Regions from separate parts of the Halomonas sp. KO116 genome, predicted to be linked through region 1. Evidence: predicted binding sites of a transcription regulator. Region 1 holds the regulator's gene; each other region holds the start of a gene.
What was found. Region 1 encodes sigma-54, which starts transcription at its own class of promoters, with help from an activator protein. Its sites were predicted from a motif close to TGGCACNNNNNTTGCTNT; they were not measured.
Positions count from the first base shown of each region.

Region 2: the regulator sigma-54 is predicted to act here: its motif matches at 5,252-5,269, upstream of KO116_RS03590 (DUF3305 domain-containing protein).
Region 3: the regulator sigma-54 is predicted to act here: its motif matches at 5,482-5,499, upstream of urtA (urea ABC transporter substrate-binding protein).
Region 4: the regulator sigma-54 is predicted to act here: its motif matches at 1,869-1,886, upstream of amt (ammonium transporter).

Region 1 covers NZ_CP011052.1:2,883,486-2,890,911, forward strand. The annotation lists gene KO116_RS13345 (KpsF/GutQ family sugar-phosphate isomerase) at 1-284, shown strand, start outside; gene KO116_RS13350 (KdsC family phosphatase) at 348-890, shown strand; gene lptC (LPS export ABC transporter periplasmic protein LptC) at 890-1,459, shown strand; gene lptA (lipopolysaccharide transport periplasmic protein LptA) at 1,471-1,962, shown strand; gene lptB (LPS export ABC transporter ATP-binding protein) at 1,974-2,723, shown strand; gene KO116_RS13370 (RNA polymerase factor sigma-54) at 2,847-4,262, shown strand; gene hpf (ribosome hibernation-promoting factor, HPF/YfiA family) at 4,361-4,669, shown strand; gene KO116_RS13380 (PTS sugar transporter subunit IIA) at 4,674-5,144, shown strand; gene rapZ (RNase adapter RapZ) at 5,233-6,165, shown strand; gene KO116_RS13390 (HPr family phosphocarrier protein) at 6,211-6,480, shown strand; gene pmbA (metalloprotease PmbA) at 6,484-7,426, opposite strand, start outside.
Region 2 covers NZ_CP011052.1:767,959-775,384, reverse strand. The annotation lists gene KO116_RS03615 (molybdopterin-dependent oxidoreductase) at 1-1,224, opposite strand, end outside; gene KO116_RS03610 (twin-arginine translocation signal domain-containing protein) at 1,249-1,449, opposite strand; gene KO116_RS03605 (TorD/DmsD family molecular chaperone) at 1,532-2,146, opposite strand; gene KO116_RS03600 (4Fe-4S dicluster domain-containing protein) at 2,151-3,878, opposite strand; gene KO116_RS03595 (DUF3306 domain-containing protein) at 4,077-4,703, opposite strand; gene KO116_RS03590 (DUF3305 domain-containing protein) at 4,703-5,140, opposite strand; gene KO116_RS03585 (formate dehydrogenase accessory sulfurtransferase FdhD) at 5,318-6,187, shown strand; gene mobA (molybdenum cofactor guanylyltransferase MobA) at 6,184-6,795, shown strand; gene moeA (molybdopterin molybdotransferase MoeA) at 6,792-7,426, shown strand, end outside.
Region 3 covers NZ_CP011052.1:354,396-361,821, forward strand. The annotation lists gene KO116_RS01725 (ATP-binding protein) at 1-1,281, shown strand, start outside; gene KO116_RS01730 (response regulator) at 1,274-2,017, shown strand; gene KO116_RS01735 (Bug family tripartite tricarboxylate transporter substrate binding protein) at 2,190-3,191, shown strand; gene KO116_RS01740 (tripartite tricarboxylate transporter TctB family protein) at 3,191-3,643, shown strand; gene KO116_RS01745 (tripartite tricarboxylate transporter permease) at 3,643-5,172, shown strand; gene urtA (urea ABC transporter substrate-binding protein) at 5,600-6,961, shown strand; gene urtB (urea ABC transporter permease subunit UrtB) at 7,054-7,426, shown strand, end outside.
Region 4 covers NZ_CP011052.1:2,427,227-2,434,652, forward strand. The annotation lists gene KO116_RS11310 (peptide chain release factor 3) at 1-220, opposite strand, end outside; gene KO116_RS11315 (NAD(P)/FAD-dependent oxidoreductase) at 458-1,699, opposite strand; gene amt (ammonium transporter) at 2,027-5,407, shown strand; tRNA gene KO116_RS11325 (tRNA-His) at 5,520-5,594, opposite strand; tRNA gene KO116_RS11330 (tRNA-His) at 5,629-5,703, opposite strand; tRNA gene KO116_RS11335 (tRNA-Arg) at 5,783-5,859, opposite strand; tRNA gene KO116_RS11340 (tRNA-Pro) at 5,951-6,027, opposite strand; gene folD (bifunctional methylenetetrahydrofolate dehydrogenase/methenyltetrahydrofolate cyclohydrolase FolD) at 6,285-7,157, shown strand; gene mtnN (5'-methylthioadenosine/S-adenosylhomocysteine nucleosidase) at 7,198-7,426, shown strand, end outside.

The DNA.
Region 1 (7,426 bases):
GGTTAGGCTTTACCTGCGTAGTGGATAGCGATGGCCGCCTAGCCGGGGTATACACTGACGGTGACCTTCGACGTACGCTCGATCAGTTCCACAACCTGCGCGATGTCATCGTTGACGATGTTATGACCCGGCCGGGCAAGCGCATCGGCCCCGATATTCTGGCGGCGGAAGCGGTACGCATCATGGAAGAGAGCCGCATTACGGCGCTAGCGGTGGTGGATGAACAACAGCGTCCTATCGGGGCGCTACATATGCATGACCTGCTTGCCAGCGGCGTTATTTAAGCCAGCGGCGTCATTCAGCAATGTTACCGACCCGCTTTACGAATTTAATGATATGGAGGTTCTATGACCCTACCTAATGCGCTACTTGATCGACTCCGCCGCGTGCGCCTATTAGCGTTGGATGTTGACGGCGTACTGACCGACGGCCGCCTCTACTTTCAGGCTGACGGCATCGAAATCAAAGCATTTCATACTCAGGATGGTCATGGGCTGAAGCTTCTTAAGCGAGTGGGCATACATGTAGCGCTAGTGACGGGCCGCGATTCCCCCATGGTGAGCCAGCGCGCCGCATCACTGGGCATCAACCTGGTCCATCAAGGCTGTGAAGACAAGCTTGCTACCCTGCGCGGGCTTTGTCAGCGTCTCGATATAGAGCTAGAGCAGGTGGCCTACTGTGGTGACGACCTGCCTGACTTGGCCGCTATTAAGCGTTGCGGCGTCGGCATTACCGTCCCTAATGCGCCAGATTACATGCACACCCACGCCGACTGGACCACGGAACGACTAGGTGGCCACGGCGCGGTACGTGAAATCTGTGACACACTGCTTGAATCTCAAGGGCACTGGGGCGCGGTGCTAGACACCTACCTTCACGGTCGCACCTAATGGTGAAGCAGATAAAAGTACGCGTTTGGTTAGCCGGGCTGGTGGTAGCCTTGGGGGCTTTACTGGTGTGGCTTGACCCACAGGGGCCTCAAGACACGGCCATTGACCCTGGAGCGCAGGCCCAGGAGCCAGGCCACGTCCTGGAAAACGCTGAGATCACCCTTTTCGGTGATAAGGGCAGCGTATTACAGGCGCTTAAAACCTCACGTCTGATCCATACGCCGCAGCGTAGTGAAACCTGGACGGAAGAGCCCGAAGCTATTTTATACGACAGCGAAAACCGCCAGTGGCTGGCTAGCGCCGATGTAGGCACGCTTAACACGTCCACTCAGGTCTTGCTGATGTCAGGCTCTGCTCGCCTGATCGCACCGGATGAAGGTTGGCAGTTAGATACCGAATTATTGCACTATGACGGGCTAAACCAGCATGCATGGAGTGAAACACCGGTAGTGCTACAACAGCCACCCCAGCAAATGAACGCGTCGCGCATGGACGTCTGGCTTAACGAAAGCCAAGTGCGCTTAACTGATAATGTGCGTGGCACGCACCCTCCGGCCACGCAACGCTAACAGGATTTGCCATGAAATCACTGCTATATAGCGCCCTTTTTGCCCTTGCGGTACCGCTCTCGGCACTGGCCCAAAACAGCCAGGCCCCGGTAGAAGTCGAAGCCGACCGCTTAGACCTTGACCAGCGAGCGGGAACCGCTGTCTATACAGGCAATGTCGATATTCGCCAAGGCGGAATGCAATTACGTGGCGAGCGAGTAGAGATCGAACGCAACGAGGCAGGCGAGCTCTCCCGCGCGACCTCCACCGGTGAGCGCGCCTACTTACGTCATCAAGCTGAAGGGCAAGAAGGCCCTACGGAAGGGTGGGCAAGGCGCATTATTTATCATGTCGCTGAACGCCGCGTTGAGCTGATCGACCAAGCCGAATTAACGCAACAAGAAGACACCTTCACCGGCGGTCGCCTTGAGTATTTTATTGACCGTGAAGTCATTCAGGCCCGCTCTGACGTTGACGGCAGCGAAACCCAGCGCATACGTATGACGCTTCAGCCCGAACAATAGGGAGCCAAGCCTTGGCAACTACAGACACCACGCCAATCAAAACCCTATATGCCCACCACTTGGCCAAAAGCTATAAGCGACGCCGAGTCGTTAAAGACATCAATTTAGAGATCTCCCAAGGTAGCGTTGTGGGCTTACTGGGCCCTAACGGCGCGGGTAAAACCACCTCGTTTTATATGATTGTGGGGCTGGTGAAATCCGATGCTGGCAAAGTGGGTATCGACGATGTAGATCTAACCCGCGCCCCAATGCATGAACGCGCTGCGGCGGGTATCGGCTACCTTCCGCAAGAAGCGTCTATTTTTCGTAAATTATCGGTTGCCGATAATATTATGGCGATACTCGAAACGCGCAAAAAGCTCAGCCGTAGCGACCGCGAGCAGCGCCTGGAAGCGCTACTTGAAGATTTTCACATTACCCATATTCGCGACAACCTGGGCATGAGCCTTTCAGGCGGTGAACGCAGGCGTGTGGAGATTGCTCGCTCACTGGCGACAGAACCCGCATTCATTCTGCTGGACGAACCCTTTGCTGGCGTAGACCCCATTTCGGTGGGCGAGATCAAAACCATTATTCGGGCATTAAAGCAGCGCCACATCGGCGTACTGATCACCGACCACAACGTGCGCGAAACCCTGGATATTTGTGACATCGCCTACATCGTAGGCGATGGTCAAATCATCGCCAGCGGCTCTCCAGCCTCGATACTCACTAACCAGAAAGTGCGAGAGGTTTATCTAGGCGCCGATTTCCGCCTCTAGCTTATTTTTCACGTCTAATTAGCGCTCTCCAACAACTTTACTACCAATGGCATGCTTATTGCACTTGCACCGGAGACCTACTCGCACTAGGGTGGAGCATTCTGATTAACGAGTGGTTCTCAGATGGTCATGAAAGCTTCTCTTCAACTGCGCATCGGCACACAGCTGACCATGACACCTCAGCTGCAGCAGGCCATTGCCCTGTTACAGCTATCAACGCTGGACTTACGACAAGAAATTCAGCAGGCCCTAGATGCCAACCCCATGCTGGAACAAGAGGATGAATTTGGCGAACAGGCTGCCAGCGAGCCCAAAGAGGAAGAGTGGTCAGAGAGCATTCCCACCGAGCTCTCGGTAGATAGTGACTGGTCTGATACCTACCAAGATATGGGCAGTCACGGCGGCACCAGCAGCGAAGGACCTGATTTTGAGCGCCAAGCGGCTGGCCAGAGTCTTCATGGGCATTTGCAGTGGCAGCTCGCCATGACTGATTTTGGCGCGCGAGAGCAACTTGTCGCAGAAAGTCTTATCGACGCGCTAGATGCTAATGGCTATTTAACCCAGCCGCTCAACGACATCCGTGAAGGGCTTCGCGCCCAAGGCGTCGATGGGCTTAGCCAGCGCGAAGTAGAAACCATTCTACTTAAGCTTCAGCAATTTGAGCCAACAGGAATATTCGCCCGCGACCTGCGTGAGTGCCTGATGCTGCAGCTGGCCACTCTTCCCGATGACACGCCGTTGCTGGTTCCTGCCCGCCGCTTAGTACGGCAGTTTCTGGAAGCACTAGGCAAAGATGACATGCGCTTACTTAAACGCCGCCTGGGACTCGATGATGACCAGCTGGCTGATGTCATTCTCCTTATTCGTAGCCTTGATCCACGCCCAGGCAGCGCCTATGGCGATACCGATGATAGTTACGTAACGCCCGACCTGGTCGTACGCCATGACCACGAAGGCTGGCACTTAGAGCTCAATCCTGAGGCATTGCCAAGACTGCGCATTCAGCCCGACTACGCCAGCTTAATAAAGCGTGCGGATAAAAGTCAGGATAATCAGTTTTTAAAAGAACACCTGCAGGAAGCGCGCTGGCTGATCAAGAGCCTCTCTAGCCGCAACGATACGCTACTGCGCGTTGGCCGCGAGATTATCACCCGGCAAATTGGCTTTTTAGAACACGGCGAAGAAGCCATGAAGCCGCTCATATTGGCCGATATCGCCGAGGCCGTGGAAATGCACGAATCGACTATTTCCAGGGTGACCACTCAGAAATTTATTCATACGCCTCGCGGCGTATTTGAACTCAAATACTTTTTCTCAAGCCAAGTCAGCGGCCAGGATGGTGACAGCCATTCAAGCACCGCTATCCGCGCTCGGCTTAAGAAATTGGTTCAAGAGGAGCCGCCAGGCAAGCCGCTTTCTGATAGCCGCTTAGTCACGCTATTAGGAGAGGGGGGAATTCAAGTAGCGCGTCGAACGGTGGCTAAATACCGTGAAGCCATGGGCATTCCCTCCTCTAGCGAGCGACGTCGTTTGCGCTAGCACAAATCAACGTTTTAGGGAAACTCTCGACAAGGGCTTTGCAACGCGGCAAAAAGGGTTACAATCGAAGTACAGTCCGATGGATAAGGAGTACGTCAATGCAAGTTAATATCACTGGTCATCACGTAGAACTGACTGACGCCTTGCGTGACTATGTCAATGAAAAGCTTGAACGTGTAGAGCGCCATTACGACAATATAACCACGGTGCAAGTCACCTTATCTGTGGAGAAAGAGCGCCAACAGGCAGCCTGTACACTGCACGCAGCAGGAGCAGATTTGCATGCGGAAGCCTTAGACAGTGATATGTACGCCGCAATTGACGCATTAGCGGACAAAATTGATCGTCAACTCGTTAAACATAAGGAAAAAGCACAAGCTCGCGCCCAAGGCGCAGGCGTGCGTTAATTCAATGACGTTGGAAACCATACTCCCCCCGGAACGTGTTCTCTTTGACGTCCCCGGGGGCAGCAAAAAAAGGGTGCTGGAGTTTTTCAGCACCTTTATTGCCCAAAATATCCCCAGTCTGGACAGTCAAGAAGTGTTTAGCCGTTTAATTGGCCGTGAACGCTTAGGCAGTACCGGGATTGGTAACGGCGTGGCTATTCCCCACGCGCGTAGCCCTCACTGCTCTGCCCCAATCGCTGGTTTTTTAAAACTCGCAGAAGCAATTGATTTTGATGCTATCGACGGCGACCCGGTGGATCTGGTGTTTGTATTGCTAGTTCCAGAAGAGGCTGATGACACACATCTCTCTCTGCTCGGCCAGGTAGCGACCATCATGAACGATGCAGATACGCGTCAGAAGCTGCGTAAAGCAGGCAGCCAGCGCGAACTACTTGAGTTGCTTACCGCTAAAATTCGTGAGCAAACAATCTCCTGAAGGCCTAAGCCTGCCAAGCGGTACTCAACGGCAGGTTGATTTGCGCTCACCCCCTTAACGCAGCTTGATCAAAGCAAAGAGAGACTCTATGCAACTTGTGATCATTAGCGGCCGCTCTGGGTCAGGTAAATCTATCGCCTTACAAGCGCTCGAGGACCTTGGCTATTATGCGATTGATAACCTTCCTGCCATGCTGCTGGGTTCGTTGGTGGACGAACTACGCGACCAGGGCGACCGAGCCCATTTGGCGGTCAGCATTGACGCACGTAACTTGCCTGGCGCGCTAGAGCGACTGCCCTCTATGTTAGAGGAGCTGCGGCAACGCAATATTGCTTTTCAAGTGATCTATTTGACCACAGACGCCCGCATATTGCTTGAGCGTTACTCCGCCACTCGTCGTCGCCACCCGCTCACGCGCGACAGCGAAATGACACTTGAAGAAGCCATCAATAAAGAAGAAGAGACGCTACACGATATACGTGATCTGGCTGATTTATTGATCGATACTTCACGGCTATCGGTTCACGATTTACGTCGTCGCATTACTGACCAGGTCGCCCATCAGCGGCGCGATAAGCTCACGCTGACGCTTGAGTCGTTTGGTTATAAGCGCGGTGTACCGCTGGATGCTGATTTGGTTTTCGACGTGCGCTGCCTGCCAAACCCTTATTGGGACCCAACGCTACGCCAATTCACAGGCCGCGATGCGAACATAGTGGCCTTCTTAAGCGGTTATCCCATCGTAGACGCCATGAGTAACGATATTCAGGCTTGGCTTGAGCGCTGGCTACCCGCTTACCAAGATAGCCAGCGTAGCTACATGACTATTGCGATTGGCTGCACCGGTGGGCAACACCGCTCGGTCTATATGGTTGAACAGCTAGCAGAGCGATTAGTACACAGTATGGGCGAAATTCAATTACGTCATCGCGAGTTAGGCTTGCAGTATACATTAAATGAGCAGCCAGCTGCTCCGCCTGCCAGCACCTCCCAGACCGACGAGCAGCAAGCAACGTCTTAAGCGCTTCTATCCATTAATGACACCACTCGGCGAAAAGGAACCAGGGTGCCAGAAAGAATTCTCACACTTACCAATCAACGCGGCCTGCATGCACGCGCGGCGACCAAACTGGTAAAATGCGGCCAACAGTTCACGGCGACAATACGTGTTCAAAAACAGCAACAGGTCGCTGACGCCGCCAACATCATGTCACTGCTGATGCTCGCCGCCCCTTGCGGTACCGAGCTAACCATCAATGCTGAAGGCGATGACGCCGAACAGGCACTTGATGCTATTCAAGCGCTGTTCGATGCTCGTTTTGAAGAAGATCAGTAGCTTTTAATCTCCCGCTACGGTCATGGCATCAATTAACCAGCTACCCGTGTGAACACTGCCACGGGTATCGGTGTCATCGCCAATTCCCACTAACCCGGCAAACATCCGCTCCAGGTTCCCGGCAATCGTAAACTCCTCGATCGGGTACTGTACTTTTCCATCCTCTACCCAAAACCCTGCTGCGCCACGTGAGTAATCACCGGTCACGCCGTTAACGCCCTGCCCCATCAGTTCGGTTACCCAAATACCCCGGCCCATCTCTTTTAATAGACTGTCACGGGATTGCAGTGGCGCCACTAAACGCACATTACGTGCCCCACCAGCATTGCCCGTGGTTTGCATACCCAGCCGACGAGCGCTGTAGGAAGAGAGCATATAGCTGGCAATGCTGCCCTGATCGATAAAACGATTATTACGGGTTTGCACACCCTCGCCATCAAACGGCGAACTCGCTGTGGCACCGATTTCCATTGGACGTTCTTCAAGGCTAAACCAATCGGGAAACAGCGGCGTGCCAAGCCGATCACACAGAAACGAGGCTTGACGATATAAAGCACCACCGGCTAAACCACTCAGTAAATGACCAATCAAACCACTGGACAGTGATGGGTCAAACAGCACTGGAAAGGTACCCGTGGGCGGACGTTTTGCACCAAGCCTGCGCAGCGTACGTTCGGCAGCTTCGCGCCCCACTGCGGCGGGGCCACGCAATGCCTTGGGATCGCGTGCAGAAGTGTAGTCGTAGTCGCGCTGCATACCGCTCGCATCCTGGGCAATCAGCATGCATGAAAGCGAATGGCTGCTGCCTTTCTGCGTCCCGAGGAAACCGTGGCTATTGGCATAAACGCGCACGCCTTCACCACTCGAAAGTGAAGCGCCATCCGACTGCGAGATACCGTCAACATCACGCCCCGCCTGCTCGCAAGCAAGCGCTAGCTCGATCGCC
Region 2 (7,426 bases), 2.1 Mb from region 1:
GTAGTAACCCGGCAAGGAATCACAGCCAAGGCCAAGGTCGGTCGCGCCCTGTACGTTATCGTGGCCGCGCAGGATGTTAGCGCCGCCGCCCGCCACGCCGATATTCCCCAGCGCTAGCTCAAGAATGCAGTAAGCGCGGGTATTGTTGTTGCCGGTAGTGTGCTGGGTGCCGCCCATACACCAGACCACACAGCCCGGCCGGTTGTCGGAGAGGCGTTTGGCGACATCGTACATTTCGGCTTCGGGAACGCCGGTGACTTCTTCGACGACACTGGGCGGAAAGTTGGCGACTTCGGCGCGCACTTCATCCATCCCGTAAACGCGCTGGTTGATGTACTCGTTATCTTCCCAGCCGTTCTCGAAAATGTGCCACAGCAGGCCCCAGATATACGCCACATCAGAGCCAGGACGCAGACGCACGTATTTATTGGCTTTGGCGGCAGTACGGGTAAAGCGCGGGTCGACCACGATGATGTCGCAATTATTGCGCTCTTTGGCGATCAAGAAATGCTGCATCGCCACCGGGTGGGCTTCACTAGGATTAGAACCGATAAACAGCATCGACTTACTGTTATGCATGTCATTGAGCGAGTTGGTCATCGCCCCGTAACCCCAAGTATTCGCCACGCCTGCCACGGTGGTGGAGTGGCAGATACGCGCCTGGTGGTCAGTGTTGTTAGTGCCCCACAGCGAAGCGAGCTTGCGCATCAAGTACGCCTGCTCGTTGTTGAACTTCGCCGAGCCAAGCCAGTAAACGCTGTCCGGGCCATGCTCTTCGCGCAGCTCGAGCAGCTTGTCGCCAATTTCGTTTACGGCGTCTTCCCAGCTCATGCGCTCCCACTCACCGGCCACGAGCTTCATCGGGTACTTGAGGCGCCGCGTGGAGTGACCGTGCTGGCGCAACGAGGCGCCTTTCGCGCAGTGTGCACCACGGTTGATGGGGTGATCAAAAGCGGGTTCTTGCTTCGTCCAAATGCCCTCTTGAACTTCGGCGTAAACGCCACAACCCACTGAACAGTGGGAGCAGATGGTGCGTTTGGTCTCCACCGGCGAGTCCAGCACGGGTGTTTTGTCGGCTGCTTCTGAGCGCTGCATCATGGGCGCACCCATAAAGCCAACGGCGGCCACACCGCCGGTGGCAGCACCGCTGCGTTTGAGGAACTGGCGACGGGAAATACCCAGCCCGGAGGCCTTGGGGGTGTCTGTTTTGCGAGTTAAGCGCATGGCAAATCTCCTGGCATTCCGCCGTCAGTCACGCAGCGAGGCGTAATAAGCACGGACGTGATCAGTCTCACGGTAGTTAACCGTTGGTTTTTCGTTTTTCACCGGGGCAGTGTCAGCCTGTGCCAGAGTGACATGACCGACTGCCGCTGCGGCGCCAGCAGCGGCGGTTCCCAACCCAACGGTCTTCATAAAACGGCGGCGCTCAGGATTGTGTGACGGGTGCATGGGTTTCTCCTCTTGCATGCCTTTATAGCGGGTCTTTTTATGCTGTTTTTTTGATTTTACTGATTTTTTTATGGAGCCTTCGTTAAGGCTCAACAATACGCACCAGCGTATGACCCGCATCAACACTCAAGCGAGCCTCCTCACTCTCCATAAAAGCGCCACCCAACTGCCCCAGCGCTGCATAGAAAGCGGTGTCTACCTGCCCCAGGTCGGCAAAACAGCTGGCCGCCCAAGGGGCTAAATGTTGGCTAAAGAAATAGGCCTGCTCGTGACTAGCTGAGTCAATCAGCATTGCCATCACTTCGCATAGTGCCGCCAAGTGATCTTCTGGGTCACGGGTATGTTCACTACGCACAAAGCCGAGCACCTTCAAATCTTGACGCAGCGCCACCAGCGCCGCTTCCATTAATTCGCCATTGCGGTACCAAGAAGCATACGGCACCACCTCACCCTGAATCACACCGACCAGGAGGCGGAAGTGAGCACGCTGCAGTCCCTCGATGTCGGTCTTCTTGGCGGTGGCTGCCAGCGCATGCCAACACTCGGCCAAACGGCTACCGTCTTGTTCGATGTCCAGTTCAGCCAACCAATCTAGCAACTCGGCATCTGGAGTCTGGCGTAATAATGTGGCCAATAGCCGGTAAATATCGGCGCGTAGCGCATCCGCTTCTTTAAGCGTGGGCAGTGCATCCGTCATCGGCTTATACCTTCAGTTGCGCGTCGGGATCGCGAATCATGGTTTTCCAGACATCCTTAACGCGGCAGTCTTCACACATTTCCAGACGAATCATCGCTTCGCCAGCAAAGTAGGGGTGGTTGGCCAGCTTCTCTTTAATAGTAGCTATCGTGCTGACAGTAGCAAACGGCTTGCCGCAGTTGATGCATTCAAAGGCTGCTTCTTCGTGACAAATATGGCGCGTTTCGCGAGCCTCCGAGGCCAAGAAGCCGGGCATCAGGGTAATCGCATCTTCGGGGCAGGCTTGTTCACACAAGCCGCACTGCACACAATCCGCCTCAAGGAAACTCAGCGCGGGGGTTTTACCACCTGACTTGAGCGCGGGGGTTGGGCAGTTGCTGACGCAAGCGTGGCACAGCGTACAGGCATCGCGATCCACCTGAATGGCGCCGTAGGCAGCGCCCACCGGCATAGCAACCCGCTCGTCGCTGGGGCTACCCAACTCTGCTAACCGTGCCAGCACGCGGTTCAAGCGTGCCCGCTTTTCGGGCTCAGGTAGACTAAGCGGCGCCTCAGTCAGTGGAGTAAGCGCCGGAAGCGCGTCGCGAGCGGCGTGGTCGGCTACCTCAATCAATGTCACACGAGCGCAATCATGACCCAGCGCGTCCAACAAGGCATGTACCTGGGCGACTTGGTCAGTCAAAAAGGTTCTCAAGCGGGCAGGCATATCAGGGTGCAGCTGGATACGCACTTCAGCGGCACCGGCAGCCAAGGCGGTTAGCCACTGGTCGTGGCCTGCGGCTCCCAGCTCTTCTAACGGTGCGTCGATGATATGACCTGCGGGCACTACACCCGCAGCGCGCTCGGCATCTTGTGAGTCATGGGTAATAAAACGCAGCACCGGCACCTGACCACCAGCTTCACGGTAGGCTGCCAGCCAAGCGGATAGGGTGTCTTGCTGGCGGCGCGTTTCCGGTAGACGAAATTCGATAGCGCCCGTAGGGCAAGCGCTGGTGCAGCTGCCTACGCCTTGGCAGAGGAAGGGATCAATCTCAATATGGGACTCAATCCGCCCCTGAATGCTGGAGATGGCATCCGCCGGGCAAACATCCAAACAGCGGGTACAGCCAATGTTACCGCTGGTGGAGTGCGCACACAGATCACTGTTGACTTGGAAATAGCGCGGCTTATCGAATTCGCCCACTAGCCCCACAAAATCGTCGAGAATATCGCTGCGCTGCTCAACGTCCTGCCACTGCAGTACTACATAGCCAGGAGGCGGCAGCTCCCAGCGCAGGGTATGAGAAGTTGGAGCAAGGTCGAGGATTAAGTCAAAGCCGTCGCGCTCAATCAGTGCGCGAGCAATATCCAGCGGCGCATCTTCATCGTCAAGTTGAACGTTAAAGGCGCCCAGATAGCCATTGATACGCAGTTGGCTGAGTTGCCCCTGGGTCAGCGTCTGGGTGACCAGCGGTTCGCTAGACCCGAGAGGATCGACAGTGTCGTTTCCTGGGCTGTTCGCGTCAGACTCAGTGACAAGTAGCGTCAGCGATGCCAAGCCGCGCCCCTGTAGAGCGCGAGCGGCAGGATAAACGTCGGCTTCGGTACCTATTAACAGCGCATGACCACGGCTGTGATAGGTCACATTGGCAGGCGTTAGGTTAGCTGGCCACGAGATACGTCGGCGTACCGTTTCCCGAGCCTCGGCATTGCGCTGGTCGTCTATCGACGCCAGTTGGATTCGTTGGTTCATGCGCTCTCACGGTCAGGGAATCATTCTTATTATATTTTTGAGTTATATATTTAACCATTGTGGCATAACAATGCGTTGAAGCTAAGTTCAGCCTATGTGCAATGCTAATATTTGCCAACCTTATTACCGTCAACGCTGCCAACGCTAGCAACTAAATCAATTCTCAACTTATTGATTTCTATAAACTAAGGAATAATTTCATAGTTTGGTATGAGTGTCAGATAAATAATCAGACTGGTCGTCTAGTGAAGTCTCTTTTACAACGTTGTTACTGGGCGTGCAAGGTGCGGCGTGCTCTTCGTCTGCGGCTGTCGATGGCTCACTGGCTGTCACTTCAGCCGGGGACTCGGTGCTGCTTTCATCCACTGGTTTATCAAGCGCCTCTTCCACTTTATGCGTCCAGCGGCGCAGTTTACCGGCGAGATCTGCCGCCATCGGTTTCAACAGCTTATTGTAGTCGGCGTCGTAGTCGTCCAAGCCATCGCGCACGTTGTAGTTACCGGTGGCCCATAGGCGTTTTAATGCTTGTCGGCGTAAAGGGCCGCTAACGCCCGGCGCCATATACGCACTGAAATCGCTGCCTGCTTCCAGCGTGTCAGGGTCTGGCAAGGTGTGGTCGAGACTGCCGGGTTCTGGCTCCTCAGCTGGTGTTGCCAGGGGTTGGTCATTCTCAGCGTTAGGTTGCTCGGCCTCATTATGAAGCACTGCCTCCTGGTCAGCAGATGCCTCATCAACGGGCGTAGTATCTGGTGAAGAGGACGCCGACGCGTCCTCTTCTTTTTGCACATGGCGCTTTAGTCGCGACCAGCGTTCCAGGCGACTCATTACGGCTGCTCCTTGGAGGGCGTGTCTTTGGCGCGCCCAGCCCCTTTGCGTTTTTTCTTGCGCATTTCCATTGGCGCTTCCCCATGGCGTGCCAGATAACTCTCAAGCCAGACCTGAATGGCCATGGGCATCGGTGCTTCGAGCACCTGCTGCTCGCCATCCATCCAACCAGCCGCAACGTCCTGGCTAGCGGTAATCGCATCCGGCTTGGGTGTTTGCCCGGTAAAGCCTGCTCGCACAAACAGTCGCGGAGTAGTCGAAGTTAGATTGAAACGATAGGCAGCACGCTCGGTCATCGACAGCTGCAGGTTAAGGACATTATCACCCTGATCGCCCAGCGTTAGCTCAGCAATGCGCCACTGGGTCAACGTAAAACGCTTCACCTGCTTGGCCTCAGCCACCAAGGTAATGCTGATTGGGCGTAAGTTATCGTTCATAATGTTGAATACCCTGAACCTTACATGGATGGCACGTGAAGAAATGACACTCGAAAAAATCGTCGTTAGAAAAACGCACAGATAAGCATAGCGCTTGAATGGGTAGACAAGTAAGCATCCCCAGCGCCATCATCGTCAACCCTGTCGTTTTGCGAGAACTATTTCGCGAGGATTACCATGCCCGCCCTTCAGCCTGCCCTTCAGATAAGCCGAGCCCGCTTACCGGCCACCACCGAGATCAGCATCGTTGATGAATATGGCGATGCGCGTCAGCAGGCCATCGCCGCTGAACGGGCACTCACCGTGTATCTCAACAAACGTGAAATCGTCACGCTGATGACGCTGGGCGATGACCCTGAAGCGCTGGTGGTGGGCTATCTACGCAACCAGGGGCTACTGCGTGCCGCGGCTGATTTAGCCGCCGTGCAGGTCGATTGGGAAGTAGAAGCCGCGGTCGTCATTACACGCCACTTGCCCGAGGATTTAGAGGCGCGCTTAAGCACCCGCACGGTGACAACCGGCTGCGGCCAGGGCACGGTCTTTGGTAAACTGCTCGACCAAACCGCTCTGACGGCGCTTCCCGATACGCAGTTAGCACAGTCCACGCTCTATCAACTGCTGCAAAATCTCAACGCCTATAATGAGACCTACCGCAGCGCGGGCGCCGTTCACGGCTGTGCGCTTTGCCGCCAAACCGAGGTGCTCGACTTTGTTGAAGACGTGGGGCGGCACAATGCGGTGGATACCCTGGCCGGTCGCCAATGGTTGCAACAAGCCGACAGTGCCGATGCCGATATTTTCTATACCACTGGGCGGCTGACGTCCGAAATGGTACTCAAAGTGGCGCAAATGGGCATTAGCGTACTGGTCTCGCGCTCCGGCGTTACCCAAAAAGGCGTGGAGCTGGCTGAACGCTTCGGCGTGCTGCTGATTGCCCGCGCCAAGGGCCGCCACTTTCAGGCGATTAATACTCAGAATCGCTTGGCGCTGGATGCGATACCTAGTCGACCATCCCAGTCCCGTTCATCTAAAGAGGCAAGCTCATGATTCCCACTCACGAACTCACCGGCATGATTCTCGCGGGCGGCGAAGGGCGCAGAATGGGTGGCCGGGATAAAGGGCTTGAGCCGTTCGCGGGCCTGCCATTAGTCGGCCATGTCGTAAAACGCCTTGAAGGCCAAGTAGCCGAGCTGCTGATTAACGCCAACCGCAATGCTGACGCCTACCGCTTCTTCGCCGATCGCGTGATTGCCGATGAAGAAGGCGGCTTTAAAGGCCCACTGATGGGTATTTACAGCGGCCTACGCGCGGCAAAAACGCCTTGGTTACTAGTCGCCCCCTGCGACTCCCCCGCCCTGCCTGACGATCTAGTCGCGCGCATGGTGGCAGGGATTGGCGATCATGATATCGCCGTGGCCTTTGATGGCGAACGGCTGCACCCGGTTGTTGCTCTACTGCGCACGTCGCTAGCGGATGATTTGGCCGCCACGCTTGCCGAAGGCGAACGCAAGATTGACCGTTGGTACGCCCGCCATGCGTGGTGCAAGGTCGATATGTCGGACTGTCCCGATGCGTTTGCCAATCTTAATACCGAAGAAGAGAAGCTGCGTTTGGAAAGTCTGCTGGCAGCTGCCTCAGGGAAGGTGTCGACATGACGCTTTCGTGCTTTGACCTTGGTGAGCAGATGCTTAGCGTGGATGAAGCGCGCCAAGCACTCGCCACCTTGATTGAACGCCCGCTGGACAGCGAACAGATTCCGCTGGCGCAGGCTCACCGCCGCCGGTTGGCCACAGCCATTCAGGCCCCCATTAATGTGCCGCAAAATACCAATGCTGCCATGGATGGCGTAGCGCTCGCCTTGGCTAAAGAAGGTGTTGGGGCCAAGCAAACCCTTTGGCCGCTGGCCGGTGAGGTATTGGCCGGGCAGTATCGCAGCGAATTAGTACCTGCCGGTCACTGCGTGCGCATCACCACCGGCGCGCCCTTGCCGCCTGGCACCGATACCGTGGTAATGAGTGAACAGCTGCGCGAACCGTTAGATGATAAGCCTGCGCATGTGATCATTGAGTCGCCCGAGCTTCTCAAACACGGCCAGCATGTCCGCCAGACCGGTGAAGATATTGCTCTCGGCGACACAGCCCTTTCTGCGGGAGCACAGCTCGATGCCGCCTCGCTGGGGCTTTTGGCGTCACTGGGTTATGCCGAGATCAGCGTGAGTCAGCGCCCAAAGGTAGCGATTTTTTCCACCGGCAATGAAGTCACGGCGCCTGGTGAGCCGCTGCCCCA
Region 3 (7,426 bases), 2.1 Mb from region 1:
ATCTGGGATGAAGAGGGCAATATTATTGGCCTGGTTTCCGTCGGCTTTATGATGGATCGCGTCGAAATGGACGTGGCGCGCTACAACAGCTTTGGCTGGGTACTGGTGGCGCTGATGATCTGCCTGGGGTTCGCCGGTGCTTATTGGCTATCGCAGCACCTTAAAAAGGTCATTCTAGGCTTGGAGCCTTATGAGATTGCGCGACTGGCGATGGAGAAAGAGGCCATTTTGCAGTCGATCCACGAAGGCATCCTAGCGGTTAACCGAGAAGGGCATATCACGCTGGTCAACCAGCAGGCGCGGCGTTTTCTTAACTTGGATGACGAGCATGTGCTGTTGGGACAGCCTATCCGTGAAATTGTGCCCAACTCACGGTTATTGGAAGTGCTCCGGCGCGGCGAGCAGGAGTTCGATCAGGAGATGTGGCTGGGCGATCATCCCGTGGTGGTCAACCGGGTGCCGATTCTGCACGAGGGTGAGATCGAAGGGGCGGTGGCCACCTTCCGTAGCCGTCGGGAGATAGTCGACCTCTCCCAGGCGCTAACCCAGGCTAGCCGTGACGTGGATATGCTGCGTGCCCAGGCTCACGAGTTTTCCAACAAGCTCTACACCATCTCCGGGTTACTGCAGTTACAGCGCATCGAGGAAGCCTTGTCGCTGATCCATCAGGAAACCGAGCGTGCCCAGGCGCAAATGAGCTTTTTAATGCGCAACGTGGCTGACGCCGTGCTTAGCGGTACGCTACTGGGTAAACTCACCCGCGCGCGGGAGCTTGGCGTAGCGCTGGAAATTGACGAACAAAGCTCGCTCTCCTGCCCGCTAACGCCTACCGGTCAAGAGGTGATGATGAGCGTGGTGGGTAACTTGCTGGATAATGGCTGCCATGCCGCCCTTCATGGACCAAATAAAACGCCCAAAGTACGCCTGTTTTTCACCGACCTGGGTGAGCAGCTACTGATCGAGGTGGAGGATAACGGGCCGGGGGTGCCCGCTGAACTCGCCGAGTCGATTTTCCAAGAAGGCTTTTCGACCAAAGCGGGCAAACACCAGGGCATTGGCTTAGCGTTGGTGGCTAGGCTCTGCCGTCAGTATGGCGGCGCTGTTACTTTGGAAGAGAGTGAGCTGGGCGGGGCATGCTTTATCGCCGTGCTTGACCGCTCGCTATGCCAAAATAGGCCTGACAGTGATCTAAACCATCATTTCAAAGGCGATCTCATCGACGATCTCAACAACAAGTCCAAAAACAGTGGCCATAGCGGCGAGGGGAAACGCGATGTCTGATAGGCAGTACGGCATTTTGGTCGTTGAAGACGATTTTCGCATCGCCGATATCCACAGAGCCTTCATTGAAAAGAGCGAAGGCTTTTATGTAGTGGGTATGGCGCGCAACGGCAGCGAAGCCAAGGCGCTGATGGCGGAACACGCCGCTAACATCCAATTGATTTTGTTAGATGCCTACCTCCCCGATGTCGAGGGCTTGGAGCTGCTGTGGGCGATTCGCCGCGACTACGTGCATGTGGATATCGTCATGGTTACCGCTGCACGCGAAGTGGAAACCATTAGTGAAGCGCTGCGCGGTGGGGTATTTGACTACCTGATCAAGCCCATTGAAGCTGCGCGAATGACGCAAATGCTGACTCGCTTCCGTCGCGAGCGTGAAGCGTTGGCCAACCGCGCTGAGATGAATCAGGATGAACTGGACTCCGTGCTGGCGCGCCTTAAGCCCGGCGAGCCGTTGCGGGCAAAAAGTCAGTCACTATCTCAAGCCCTACCTAAAGGCATTGACCGGCTGACACTACGCCGGGTGATCGATGCCCTGGCCGATGCCCCCGACTCCCTTACCGCCATGCAAATGGCGCGCATCATGGGAGCTAGCCGCTCCACCGCGCGCCGCTATTTAGAATTTCTAGTTGCCGAGCAGGCGGTAAGTGCTGAGCTGGGCTATGGTGACGTAGGGCGGCCCGAACGTCGTTATCGACTGTTGAAGACGGCACATGACTGGCTAGATTCTCTATAAGAAAGTGCTGTGAGCTAGCAGGCGTGAACAAAATGAACAAAATGCGCGTAAAGAACTTTTTGTCTTTTATGCGCACAAGCTTGTCGGTCAGGGTGGCGGTCTTCTAACGTTCGCGGCGTGCAGTCTCACAATAAGACGCCCCATACAACAACACTGACACGTGGAGAACGCCATGATCATTAAGCCTTCCTTTAAGTATTTAACGTTGCTGGTCCTTCCGCTAGCGACGCTTACCACTTTTGCTAGCACCGCTTCAGCCTTCGAGCCAAAAGGTAAGGTGGAGTGTATAGCGCCCTCTGACCCAGGCGGCGGTTGGGACTTTACTTGCCGTAGCGTAGGGAATGTCATGCAGGAACTTGATATAGTTCCTGCGAATGTACAAACCATCAATATGGCTGGTGCTGGTGGCGGTGTGGCGTTTGCCCATACCGTCAGTAAGCGCGCTGGCGATGACCACCTACTGGTTGCAGCCTCTACTGCCACGACCACTCGTCTGGCCCAAGGGCAATTCCCAGGGTTGACTGCCGATCAGGTCAATTGGATCGGAGCGCTAGGGGCGGATTACGGAATTATCGCCGTGGCCGCTGATTCCGAGATTGATGACCTCAATGAACTCATGGAATCGCTCAAGGAAGATCCGCGCAGCGTTAAGTTCGCTGGCGGTAGCGCTAAAGGCGGATGGGATCATCTCAAAGTGCTGATCGCCGCTCAGGCAGCGGATGTCGAAAATCTTCCGCGCATTGCCTACCTCTCCTACAACAACGGTGGCGAAGCGCTAACCCAGGTAATCGGTGGCCACGTGGACGCCTTTACCGGGGATATCACCGAAGCCCAAGGGTTTATGGAATCTGGCGACTTACGCGTCCTGGCGGTTCTTTCTGAAGAGCGTCTGCCTGGTGACTTGGCTGACATCCCCACCGCCCGTGAGCAAGGCATTGATGCCATTGGCCCCAACTGGCGCGGCTTTTATATGCCGGCGGATGTCTCCGAAGAAGCTGAAGCGTATTGGACCGATGCCATGGACACTATTTATGAGAGTGAAGAGTGGCAGGATGTCATGGCTCAGAACGGCTTGATGCCATTTCACATGACCGCTGGCGAGTTCGAAGCGTTCGTACTCAACCAGATCAATGAGATTGAACAGCTTTCTAAAGATATTGGGCTAATTCAGTAATGACTTTCAACGACCGCATCTTTGGGGTCCTGATGATCGTCCTGGCCGTCGCGTACGGCTGGGCCGCGACTCAGTTCCCGGAACCGTTTGGTGGGGCCGAAGCCGTTGGCCCGGACACTTTTCCGAAGTTGCTCGCCATAGTGTTGGCAATTTCCAGCCTTTATCTGATTGTACGCCCTGATCCCGATAATGCATGGCCTTGGAGCCGTACCGGTATCGAGCTAATCATCGCCGTAGTGGTGCTGATCTTTTACGCCATGCTGCTTCAGCCGCTGGGCTTTATTATTAGCACTACGCTTGCTGTGGGAACGCTTTGCTGGCGCATGGGGGCTCGGCCGCTCAATGCTTACATGACCGGGGCAGTCTCGGCAGTGGTCGTGTACTTCCTGTTTAGTTTTGCACTCGATCTCGCCTTGCCGCTGGGTCTGTTGTCATTCCTGGAGATGAACTAATGGAAACTCTAGGTTATCTGATGGATGGTTTTGGCGTTGCTCTGCAGCCCCATAACCTAATGTTCGCCTTGCTGGGTGCTTTTCTTGGCACCTTGATCGGCGCCTTGCCGGGATTAGGCCCAGCTAATGGTGTGGCCATCCTGATTCCGCTGGCGTTCAGTTTGGGACTCGCACCAGAAACCGCCCTGATCATGCTGACCTCCGTGTATGCGGGCGCCATGTACGGTGGGCGTATTTCATCGATTCTGTTGAATATTCCCGGCGATGAACCGGCCATGATGACCTGTCTTGACGGGTATCCTATGGCCCAGAAAGGCAAGGCTTCTGAGGCGCTGGCGATCTCAGCCGTGGCCTCTTTTATCGGTAGCCTTATCGCCACTATTGGTTTGATCTTGCTGGCGCCACTGTTGGCTAATTTTGCCTTAACGTTCGGCCCTGCAGAATATTTTGCGCTCTTCCTGCTGGCTTTCGCTACCTTAGGCGGCATCACTGGCAAAAACCCTATGAAAACGGTAGTCGCCGCCAGTATTGGCCTAATGATCGCCACGGTGGGTATCGACAATACTGGCGTGCAGCGCTACACCTTCGGGGTGCTCGAACTTTTTGAAGGCGTGGACTTCATCATTGCTATCGTCGGTCTGTTTGCCATTTCCGAACTGCTGTTCTTTATTGAGGAGCGCGCAGGCGGTGGTAAGGAGAAGATGAAGGTCAACAAGCTTTCGCTCTCCTGGAAAGATATCCGCGATATTCTACCCACCAGTTTCCGTGGCGGGGTGCTGGGGTTTGTTGCCGGTGTGCTACCCGGCGCCGGTGCTTCGTTGGGTAGCTTCATCAGCTATACCCTTGAAAAACGTGTGTTGGGTAAGAAAGGCTATTTTGGACAAGGCGACCCGCGTGGTGTGGCTGCTCCCGAAGCTGGCAATAACGCCGCTTCGAGCGGTGCTCTGGTCCCCATGCTAACCCTGGGTGTGCCGGGCAGTGGTACTACCGCAGTACTCTTAGCGTTGTTGATTTCGCTCAATATCACCCCGGGGCCGTTGATGTTCACCCAGAATGCTGACATCGTCTGGGGCGTGATCGCAGCGCTATTGATCGGTAACTTTTTGCTGCTGATCCTTAACATTCCGTTGGTGGGCATCTTCGTCAAGCTGCTGTCCGTGCCGCCGATGTACTTGCTGCCGATCGTCACGATGATTGCCTTCGTGGGTATCTACTCGATCAGTAACACCATCTTTGACCTCTACTTCATGGTGGCCTTTGGGGTGGGCGGTTACGTCCTGCGCAAGCTTGAGATTCCGCTGGTGCCAGTGATTCTTGGCTTGTTGCTGGGGCCTGAGATGGAGAAGAACCTGCGCCATGCCATGGATATCTCCGATGGCGACTGGATGATTCTTTGGGATAGCGGTCTGGCTATCGGCCTTTGGGTCTTTGCTGGATTGGGCTTGATCTTGCCTTATATTGTGGGTCCTCTCCTGCGTCGTGGGATGAAGGGAGCAACGCCTACGTCAGGCTCGCCTGAAAGCGATTAATACTTAAAAAGTCATCTTGAGCAACGGGGTGTCGACGAAAGTCGACGCCCCGTTTTTATAAGTAGTACCTCTGAAAGATGGTCAGGCTCTTTTCTACAGTTTTTGTAACTGAAGAGTAAGTATAAAGTTTCTAAATTGTATATGACTAATGTAAGTGCCGAGTTGGTGCAGTGTTTTCTTATTGGTGCATTGTTAAGGTGCTTTAATAACAGCTTTGCGCTTTATATTGGTGCATTTGACGATAATGAGGAATATTTTAAGATAACTAAGTAGCTGATTCATTAACTATAAGTGATCGTTGTGCCAATCTGGCGCATCCCTTGCAGGTGTTAATGGCTAGTGGACGTATTGGGGGAGCTAACACAACAACCCCAAGTGCGAAGCCAACCATCAAGCCCCAATCATAAGGGGTGCAAGGAGATTAACAATGAACACTCTCAAACGCTCGACACACCCGCAACGATTCCTTTCAAGTGGCCGTTTCGCCACCGCGCTACTCACCGCCGCGGTCATGGGGGCCAGCGCCCCGGCCTTCGCGCAAGACGATGACCCGATCAAAGTCGGTATCCTGCACTCGCTTTCCGGCACTATGGCGATTAGTGAGACCGTCCTCAAAGACACCGTCGAAATGTTGATCGAACAGCAGAACGAAGCCGGTGGTTTGCTGGGTCGCCAGCTGGAAGCCGTTGTCGTTGACCCCGCCTCTAACTGGCCGCTGTTTGCTGAACGTGCTCGTGAGCTATTGGCGCAAGAAGAAGTCGACGTCATATTCGGCAACTGGACCTCGGTTTCTCGTAAAGCAGTGCTGCCAGTCGTCGAAGAGCTTAACGGTCTACTGTTCTACCCGGTGCAGTATGAGGGCGAAGAGTCCTCTGAAAACGTCTTCTACACCGGCGCCGCGCCTAACCAACAGGCCATTCCTGCGGTTGAATATTTGATCAACGAAGTGGGTATCGAGCGCTTTGCGCTAGTCGGTACTGACTATGTCTATCCGCGCACCACCAACCGTATCCTCGAAGCGTTCCTCAAGGATGAACACGGCATCGCGGAAGAGGACATCATGGTTAACTACACGCCGTTCGGTCACTCCGATTGGCAGAACATCGTGGCAGAAATTCGTCGCTTCGGTGAAGAGGGTAAACCAACCGCCGTGATCTCAACGGTTAACGGCGACGCCAACGTGCCGTTCTATACTGAGCTTTCCAACCAGGGTATCGACGCGGCCGATATTCCGGTCATCGCCTTCTCTGTGGGCGAGCAGGAGCTTACCGGTATTGATACCGGCCCATTGGTCGGTCACCTGGCCGCCTGGAACTACTTCATGAGCGTCGATAACGATGACAACTACGACTTTATCGATGCCTGGATTGAGTACACCGGCGACGATATGGCAGTGACCAACGACCCGATGGAAGCGCACTACATCGGCTTCAACATGTGGGCCGAAGCGGTTCGCAAAGCGGGCACGACAGATGTCGATACGGTGAAAGACGCCATTATCGGTGTGACCGTACCTAACCTCTCCGGCGGCTATGCGGCGATGATGCCCAACCACCACATCACCAAGCCGGTGCTGATTGGTGAAATTCAGGATAACGGCCAGTTCGACATCGTGTGGCAGACGCCCTCTACTGTGGCGGGCGACGCCTGGTCTGACTACCTGCCTGGCTCGCGTGACCTGATTGCCGATTGGCGCAAGCCGATGGAATGCGGCAACTTTAACGTCGTGAACGGCTCCTGTGGTGGCAGCACCGCAGCAGAAGAAGCCGAAGCGGCACTCGCTGAGTAAAGCCTAAAACCCCTTGCCGCGTCGTGGTTCGATGGTTGGCGCGGCAAGGAGCACGCTATCTTTCCCTCTTAGATAACCAAAGGAAGAACCCCATGAGGCGTTTCCTTTCCTTGGCGCTGCTCTGTTTCCTGCTGGTGGGGGCGACCCTCACCGCGCAGGCGCAATCAACAGACGCCGCCAGCAATCCCACAAATGATGCGGCCGCGCTCGAACTGTTAGAGGCGCTGGACGTTGAATCCTATACCGCCAAAGGCGAAGCCATTACGGCTATTCTGCAAAGCGACGACGAGCGCGCCCGTGATTGGCTGCAGGCGCTGCTGGATGGCCGCTTACAGCGCACCGACGATGGCCGCTTTGTACTAGTGCTTGAGAACCGCGGCCGTGACTGGCCGGTGGCTGATGTGCTGACCGGTGAGGCGCTGGGCGAGATGTCCCGCCGCGACCTGGAGCGTGTGGGCATTAACA
Region 4 (7,426 bases), 460 kb from region 1:
CCGAGGTAGTGACGGAGATGCCCCGCTCCTGCTCCATTTTCATCCAGTCCGACGTTGCGTGGCGATCATTGCGCTTGCTTTTAACCGAGCCCGCTAGCTGGATGGCGTTGCCAAACAACAGCATCTTTTCGGTGATCGTTGTTTTACCGGCGTCGGGGTGGGAAATAATAGCGAATGTCCTGCGAAGCTCAGCTTCACGGGCTAATTGAGTCTCTTTCATTGTGCCTCTTCAAATATAGGGTCTCATCCGCAGCACTCGATCAGAAGCTCTCGCTAACTGGCCAACGCGCGTTGAGCTATGTCCATTACGGCAATTGTAACGCTTGGAGGCGGCTGTTGTCGCGGGTGGTGTCAAACGTGACGCCCTTGAAAAAGACCAAAAAAAACGCTGAACAAGTCAGCGTTTTTATAACCTTATCGGCTTAGTCTGCCTAAGCATTAATAGTGATAGGTCTATTTAAAACCTGTCAGCGCGAAATGGCGCCATATCGATAGCCGTTGGCTGCCCTTCCATCATATCCGCCAACAAGTGGCCGGTAGCGGGCCCTAACGTAAACCCTTGATGACCGTGACCAAAAGCAAGCCATAGGCCAGAATGGCGTGGCGCTGGGCCAATCACCGGTTTCATATCGGGCAGGCACGGCCGCGCACCTTTCCAGGGGGCTTCATCGCGGCGCTCCCCTAATGGAAACACACTGCGAGCCACTTTCTCTGCCGCACCCAGTTGGTTAACGTCGGCGGGGGCATCAAGACGGTCTAACTCTGCCCCGGTAGTCAAGCGGATACCCGCATTCATCGGCGCCAGCAGGTAGCCAATTTCGGCATCCATGACCCAGTAATTTAGCTTGGCCTCTGCTTGCGGGGCGTAGTGCATGTGATAGCCACGCTTCACAAAGGTAGGGAAATGGTAACCAAGCTCCTTCAGCCAGCTACCCGCCCAAGGCCCTAGCGCCACCACGACGTCGTCTGCTTCTAACGTTTCGGCGGCGGTGCTTACCTGCCACCGGCCACCCACCTGCTGAACAGAGGTGATGTCCGCCTGCAGAATGCGTCCGCCATCATTGCTGAATGCTTGGGCATAAGCCGCGACCAGCGCGCCTGGGTCGGCCACGGTCCAGGGGTCGAGCCAATGAATCGCGCCGATAATATGTTCGCTAAGGGAAGGCTCTTTCTCCATCAGCGCAGCCCGATCCAGTTGCTCAAATTGAACACCATAAAGACGGCGCGCCTCTTCAGCATCTTTTAACCGTGCGGCCAACTTTTCAGGGGTACGGTAAAGCTCAAGCCATCCCTGCCTGCGCACTAAGTGTTCCGCCCCGGCAGCCTCAATCATCGGGCCGTGGGTCTTCAGTGACTGCTGAATCAAAGACGCGTATTCCGGCACGATTTTCTGGTAAGCCTTCGGTGCTGAGTTCATCCAGTAGCGCAACAGTGGGGAAGCGGCATTCACCATACCCGCAGGACGATAGCGAATATCAACCCGTCGGTTAGGCAACACGCTCAGGAGCGTTTTGACATCCCGTGGAAAGGGGTAAGGCCTAACGGCTTCTCGCTGAATAATGCCTGCATTGCCAAACGAGGTTTCTCGGCCAGGCTGAAGACGGTCTACCACGGTGACCTCATGACCGCGTTGTTGCAGATGCCAAGCAATGCTGACACCTACCATCCCTGCTCCTAAAACTACCGTTTGACGTCCCATGTTGATGCACTCCCCCCGCTGTCGATTCAGCACTATTATTGACAAGTAATAACTATTTGAAAAATATCACCAAATCAACCGCATTAATATAGTAGAAACCGCTGTTTTAAAGCTTGAAATAAGTAATTAATGCTGCATAAAGAGCTAAAAAGGATGACAAAACTATTAGCGGCATAACAATTGCTTAGTTTCTATTAGGCAACCTGAAAGGTATGCGATTGACGCCGCCGTAACGGCCTCTCCCTTCCCAGCGCAAAACACATAACGCACTAAAAAGAAGCGTTCGCACCAAAAGATGCCCTCGCACTCGTGATAAAGGAAAACACCATGCCTGCAACGCTAAATCTGGATAGCTCGCTGATCGATACGCTCTGGGTACTCTGGGCAGCCGCTCTGGTATTTGTGATGCAAGCTGGCTTTCTATGCTTAGAGGCTGGCACAACGCGTACCAAGAACGCGATTAATGTCGCTATGAAAAACGTAGCGGACTTTGCGATTGCCGTCAGTGTTTTTTGGCTCATCGGATTCGGCATCATGTTTGGTGATTCGTTGGGCGGCGCTGTAGGCACGACGTTATTCGGCTGGCAGTTAGATGCTTCGGGTAGCTGGGTGATCACGGTGTTCATCTTCCAGACAATGTTCTGCGCGACCGCCGCCACCATTGTGTCGGGTGCAGTGGCGGAACGCATGCCCTTTTTAGCGTATATTTGGACGGCGCTATGGATCGCGTTAATTATCTACCCCGTATTCGGACACTGGGCTTGGGGTGGGCTATTAGGTGGTGCCGCAGGCTGGCTAGGGGCTCTGGGGTTTGTTGATTTTGCTGGCTCCACAGTGGTTCACAGTGTAGGCGGCTGGGTAGCCCTGGCAGCGGTACTCTGCATCGGCCCACGCAGCGGTCGTTTCGCAAACGGCAAGCCTCCTACCGCTTTTCCCTCTGGCAACCTTCCACTCGCGATGCTTGGCGCGCTATTTATGATATTAGGTTGGTTTGGCTTTAACGGCGGTAGCACGCTGGCGGTTACCGACCAGATACCAGGCATATTGGCTAATACCGTGCTTGGAGCCGTGGGCGGCATTCTCTCCGGTATGCTCATGGGAATGCGAACACGTCGTTACGCCGATGTGATGTACGCAATTAATGGCGCCATTGCAGGCCTAGTCGCCGTCACCGCCAGCGCGCATGTGATCTCGCTCCCGGCGGCATTTGGCTTGGGGGCGGTTAGCGGCGTGCTAATGGTACTGACCAGCGAATGGCTGCTAAGTAAGCGTATCGATGATGCCGTGGGCGCCATACCTGCCCATTTGATATCCGGCATTTGGGGCACGCTCGCACTCCCCTGGGTGGCGGATATGGCACAACTGGATAGCGGCCTGTCCCGACCCGCTCAATTCGGCATTCAGCTACTTGGCGTTGTCGTTTGCGGTGTTTGGAGTTTTGGCAGCGCATGGCTGATTTTTCGCATCACCCGGCGCTTCCTGCCCTTACGCGTCTCACCTGACGCAGAAAAAATGGGCCTCAATTTAGCCGAGCATGGCGCCAACAACGAGCTGAACCAACTGCTCGAACATATGCGCCAGCATGAACAACAGGGCGATATACGCCAACGCATTGAAGCCGACCCGTTTACCGAAGTGGGTGAAATAGCGGCCAGCTATAACCGGGTAACGGCGGCTCTTGAAACCGCCGTTGGTCACACTCGCGTCATGCTGCGGAACCTGCGCGATGGAGTGATCACTTGGCAAGCAGACGGGACCTTAACCAGCCTTAACCCTGGAGCAGAGCAGCTTTTCAACATCAATGCAGCCAGCCTTATGGGTCAACCCGTCTCACATCTGTTGCCTGGCTTTACGTTAACCCCTGGGGCGCGGCATGAAATTAAACGACGCTGCGATGACAAGCGTATTCGCTATTTGGAAATTCAGGTTAGCGAAGGCGCTAGCGGCTCTGCATCAGAGCGTTCTGGAATGGTGCGCGATATTACTGAGCGCAGACAGCTCCAAGAGCAGTTAAACCGGGAGCGTGATCTTGCCCGCACGACGCTGGCTTCTATAGGTGATGGCGTTATCACCTGCGATGCCAGCGGCAACGTCACGTTTCTCAACACAGAAGCGCAACGCTTAACCGGCTGGTCACTCAAAGAGGCAATGGATAAACCCATTCATGTGGTATATCAATTACTCGAGGAAGCCAGTGGCGAACTGCTCAGCAACCCAGCCCGGCAAGTGCTAACGCAATTAACTTCCGTGCACTCCACTGAGCATTGCCTACTGGTAAAGTGTGACCAATCGTACACACCCATCCAACACAGTGCCTCACCGATACGCTCTCGCAGCGGTATCACTCTAGGGGCAGTCGTTGTCTTTCAAGATGTAAGCCTCACTCGCCAACTGACAGAACAACTGAGTTACCAAGTAAGTCACGATAATCTAACCGACTTACTCAATCGGCGTGCATTTGAATCAGCGCTTAACGCGTTGCTTAATCGCGATGATGGCCAACATGTCCTCTGCTACCTCGATCTTGATCAGTTCAAAATAGTCAACGATACCTGCGGCCATCTAGCGGGTGACGAGCTGTTACGGCAAGTGTCATTAAAGCTGAAATCCCATGTGCGCAGTAGCGATATTGCCGCTCGCCTGGGTGGTGATGAGTTTGCCCTGCTGCTACCCGACTGCGGTCTTGATAGAGCGCTTGTCATTACCGAAGCTCTGCGCAGCGATATCGAAAATTACCGATTTGCCTGGCAAGAGCACACCTTTGGGATTGGGGTTAGCATTGGCTTGGTTGAACTCAACGCTGCTCAACCCATGCAGCTTAGTCAAGCACTTCACGCTTCTGACGCAGCTTGCTACGCCGCAAAGGAGGCGGGACGCAATCGCATCCACTGCTATCAACCCGATGACCATTTGTTACTAGAGAGGCATGGTGAACTGCAGTGGGTTCAGCGCTTGCAAAATGGTCTTGATAACGATGCCTTTCGACTTTTTGCCCAGCCGATTAAAGCTATATACGGTGACGCTCCCGCTTATCGTGAGATTTTGCTCCGCCTGGAAGAGCATGGTGAACTTATCGCCCCTGGAAGCTTTTTACCTGCCGCTGAGCGCTATCACTTTATGGTGCGCATTGATCGTTGGGTAATTCGTAATACCCTGGCATGGCTAGGAGATCAAAATCGCCAATCCTCTCCACCAACATATAGCCTGTGGGGTATCAATTTATCAGGGGCTTCGCTGTCCGATGCTGATTTTTGTCAGGATCTGATTACCAAGGTCTCTACAGCAGACCTACCCCACGGCACGCTCTGTTTTGAAATTACTGAAAGTACCGCGATCGCCCAGCTATCCAGCGTAAAGACACTCATTAATACCTTGAGAGTTTATGGCTGCCGTTTTGCTCTTGATGACTTTGGTACCGGACTCTCCTCGTTCAGTTATTTGAAACAGCTACCCGTTGATTATCTAAAAATTGACGGTAACTTCATCCGCAATGTGCATCAAGACCCGATTGACCGGGCAATGGTGGAGGCAATTCACTCGGTGGGTAAGGCACTGGGGATCAAGACGATCGCAGAGTTTGTTGAAACCCAGGCTACGCTGGACACACTGCATCAGATAGGGATTGATTATGCGCAGGGGTATTTATTAGGAATGCCTGAACCGCTTACCAATATGGCCGGCAACCGTATTCGAGTGATGCCTCGTTAGAAAAACGAGAGCGCTTAAAAGGCGAAAACAAAAAAACCCAATAAAGGGCATAAAAACCGAAAAATAGAAACTAAAAACAGGAGGAGATAACAAGAAGAGTACATGCGGGTAATGGGGTGGATGATGGGACTTGAACCCACGACCACCGGAGTCACAATCCGGGGCTCTACCACTGAGCTACACCCACCACAACCTAAAACTGGAAACGTAAACATTGTCACTGGGGTGGATGATGGGATTTGAACCCACGACCACCGGAGTCACAATCCGGGGCTCTACCCCTGAGCTACACCCACCATAGACAATCTTACGTAGAAACAAGTATTACATGCTTGAAGAATGATTCTCTGACGGGTTGTTACCACTGAAATTAGGTGGCACGCCCAGCAGGAATCGAACCCGCAACCTACGGCTTAGAAGGCCGTTGCTCTATCCGGTTGAGCTATGGGCGCACAAAAAGCATTCAGAAATAACGAATACTGATGAGCACTAGACCACAACCAAAGCTTGAAAAAGCAAGCTACTACCTTTCACGTTTAGGTGTGGTCGGGATGGAGGGATTCGAACCCCCGACATCCTGCTCCCAAAGCAGGCGCGCTACCAGACTGCGCTACATCCCGATTTTTCATCACCCTAGACGCTACCGCTTGGTCCGTCTCAAGCGAGGCATATATTACTATTTTTAATTTTAAAGTCAACCATTAAAGTGATTGTTCGTGAAGGCGCTTTGCCTGGATGCCCTAGCGTGCGAAAATTACCGCCTTAGAAAGCGTAGCCAACTGCGCTAGCAGCACTAGGTACTGTCTTAAAAGCCATTACGTCAAAAGGCTTCGAGACACCGCCTAGCCCTTTTCCACGTCCACAGGGATTTCTCTACATGACTGCCCAACTAATCGATGGCAAAGCCATCGCTGCTACTGTTCGCCAACAGGTTGCCGAGAAGGTTGCCGCACGTAAAGATGCAGGCGCACGAGCACCGGGCCTAGCCGTAGTTGTGGTAGGAGATGATCCCGCCTCTCACGTTTACGTCAGTAATAAGCACCGCGCCTGCGAACAGGCAGGCATTCTTTCCTTCCAGCATACTCTGCCCACTGCGACCTCTCAGCATGACTTAGAAACGCTGGTTGATCAGCTCAATAGCGACCCGGCCGTAGACGGAATACTGGTTCAACTGCCACTACCCAAGCACTTAGATGCCGGCCCTATTTTAGAGCGTATTCGTCCTGATAAAGATGTTGATGGTTTTCATCCTTACAACATTGGTCGCTTAGCACAGCGCATGCCTGCGCTACGCCCTTGCACCCCTAAAGGCATCATGACCTTACTGGCGCAAAGCGACATCGCGCTACGCGGCTTGGATGCTACCGTGGTCGGCGCTTCTAACATTGTCGGCCGCCCTATGGCACTTGAACTGATGCTCGCGGGCTGTACCACTACCGTATGCCACCGTTTTACCCAGAACCTTAAAGACCACGTTAGCCGCGCTGACATTGTGGTGGTAGCCGTCGGCAAGCCAGGCATCGTTAAAGGGGAATGGATTAAGCCAGGAGCTGTCGTGATTGATGTAGGTATTAATCGCCAGGAAGATGGCACGCTAAAAGGCGACCTTGATTTCGCCGCCGCCGCTGAACGCGCTAGCTTTATTACCCCGGTTCCGGGCGGCGTGGGACCCATGACCGTCGCAACGCTGCTCGAAAATACGCTTGAAGCCGCTGAACGGCACGATTTAACGCCCCAAGATCACGCCTGATTAATACATTTTCATCCCTTTTATGCAGGAGCATGGCGCAGTGAAGCGTATTGGTATTATTGGCGCAATGGCGCAGGAAGTAAGCACTTTAGTAGCGCAGCTAGACAATGCTGAACGCTATGAACACGCGGGTTTTACATTCCATACTGGAACACGTTATGGCCTTGAGGTGATTGTGCTGCAGTCAGGCATTGGCAAAGTCAACGCCGCAGTGGGTACCGCTATTTTATTAGAGCGCCACCAACCCGATGTCATTATCAATACCGGTT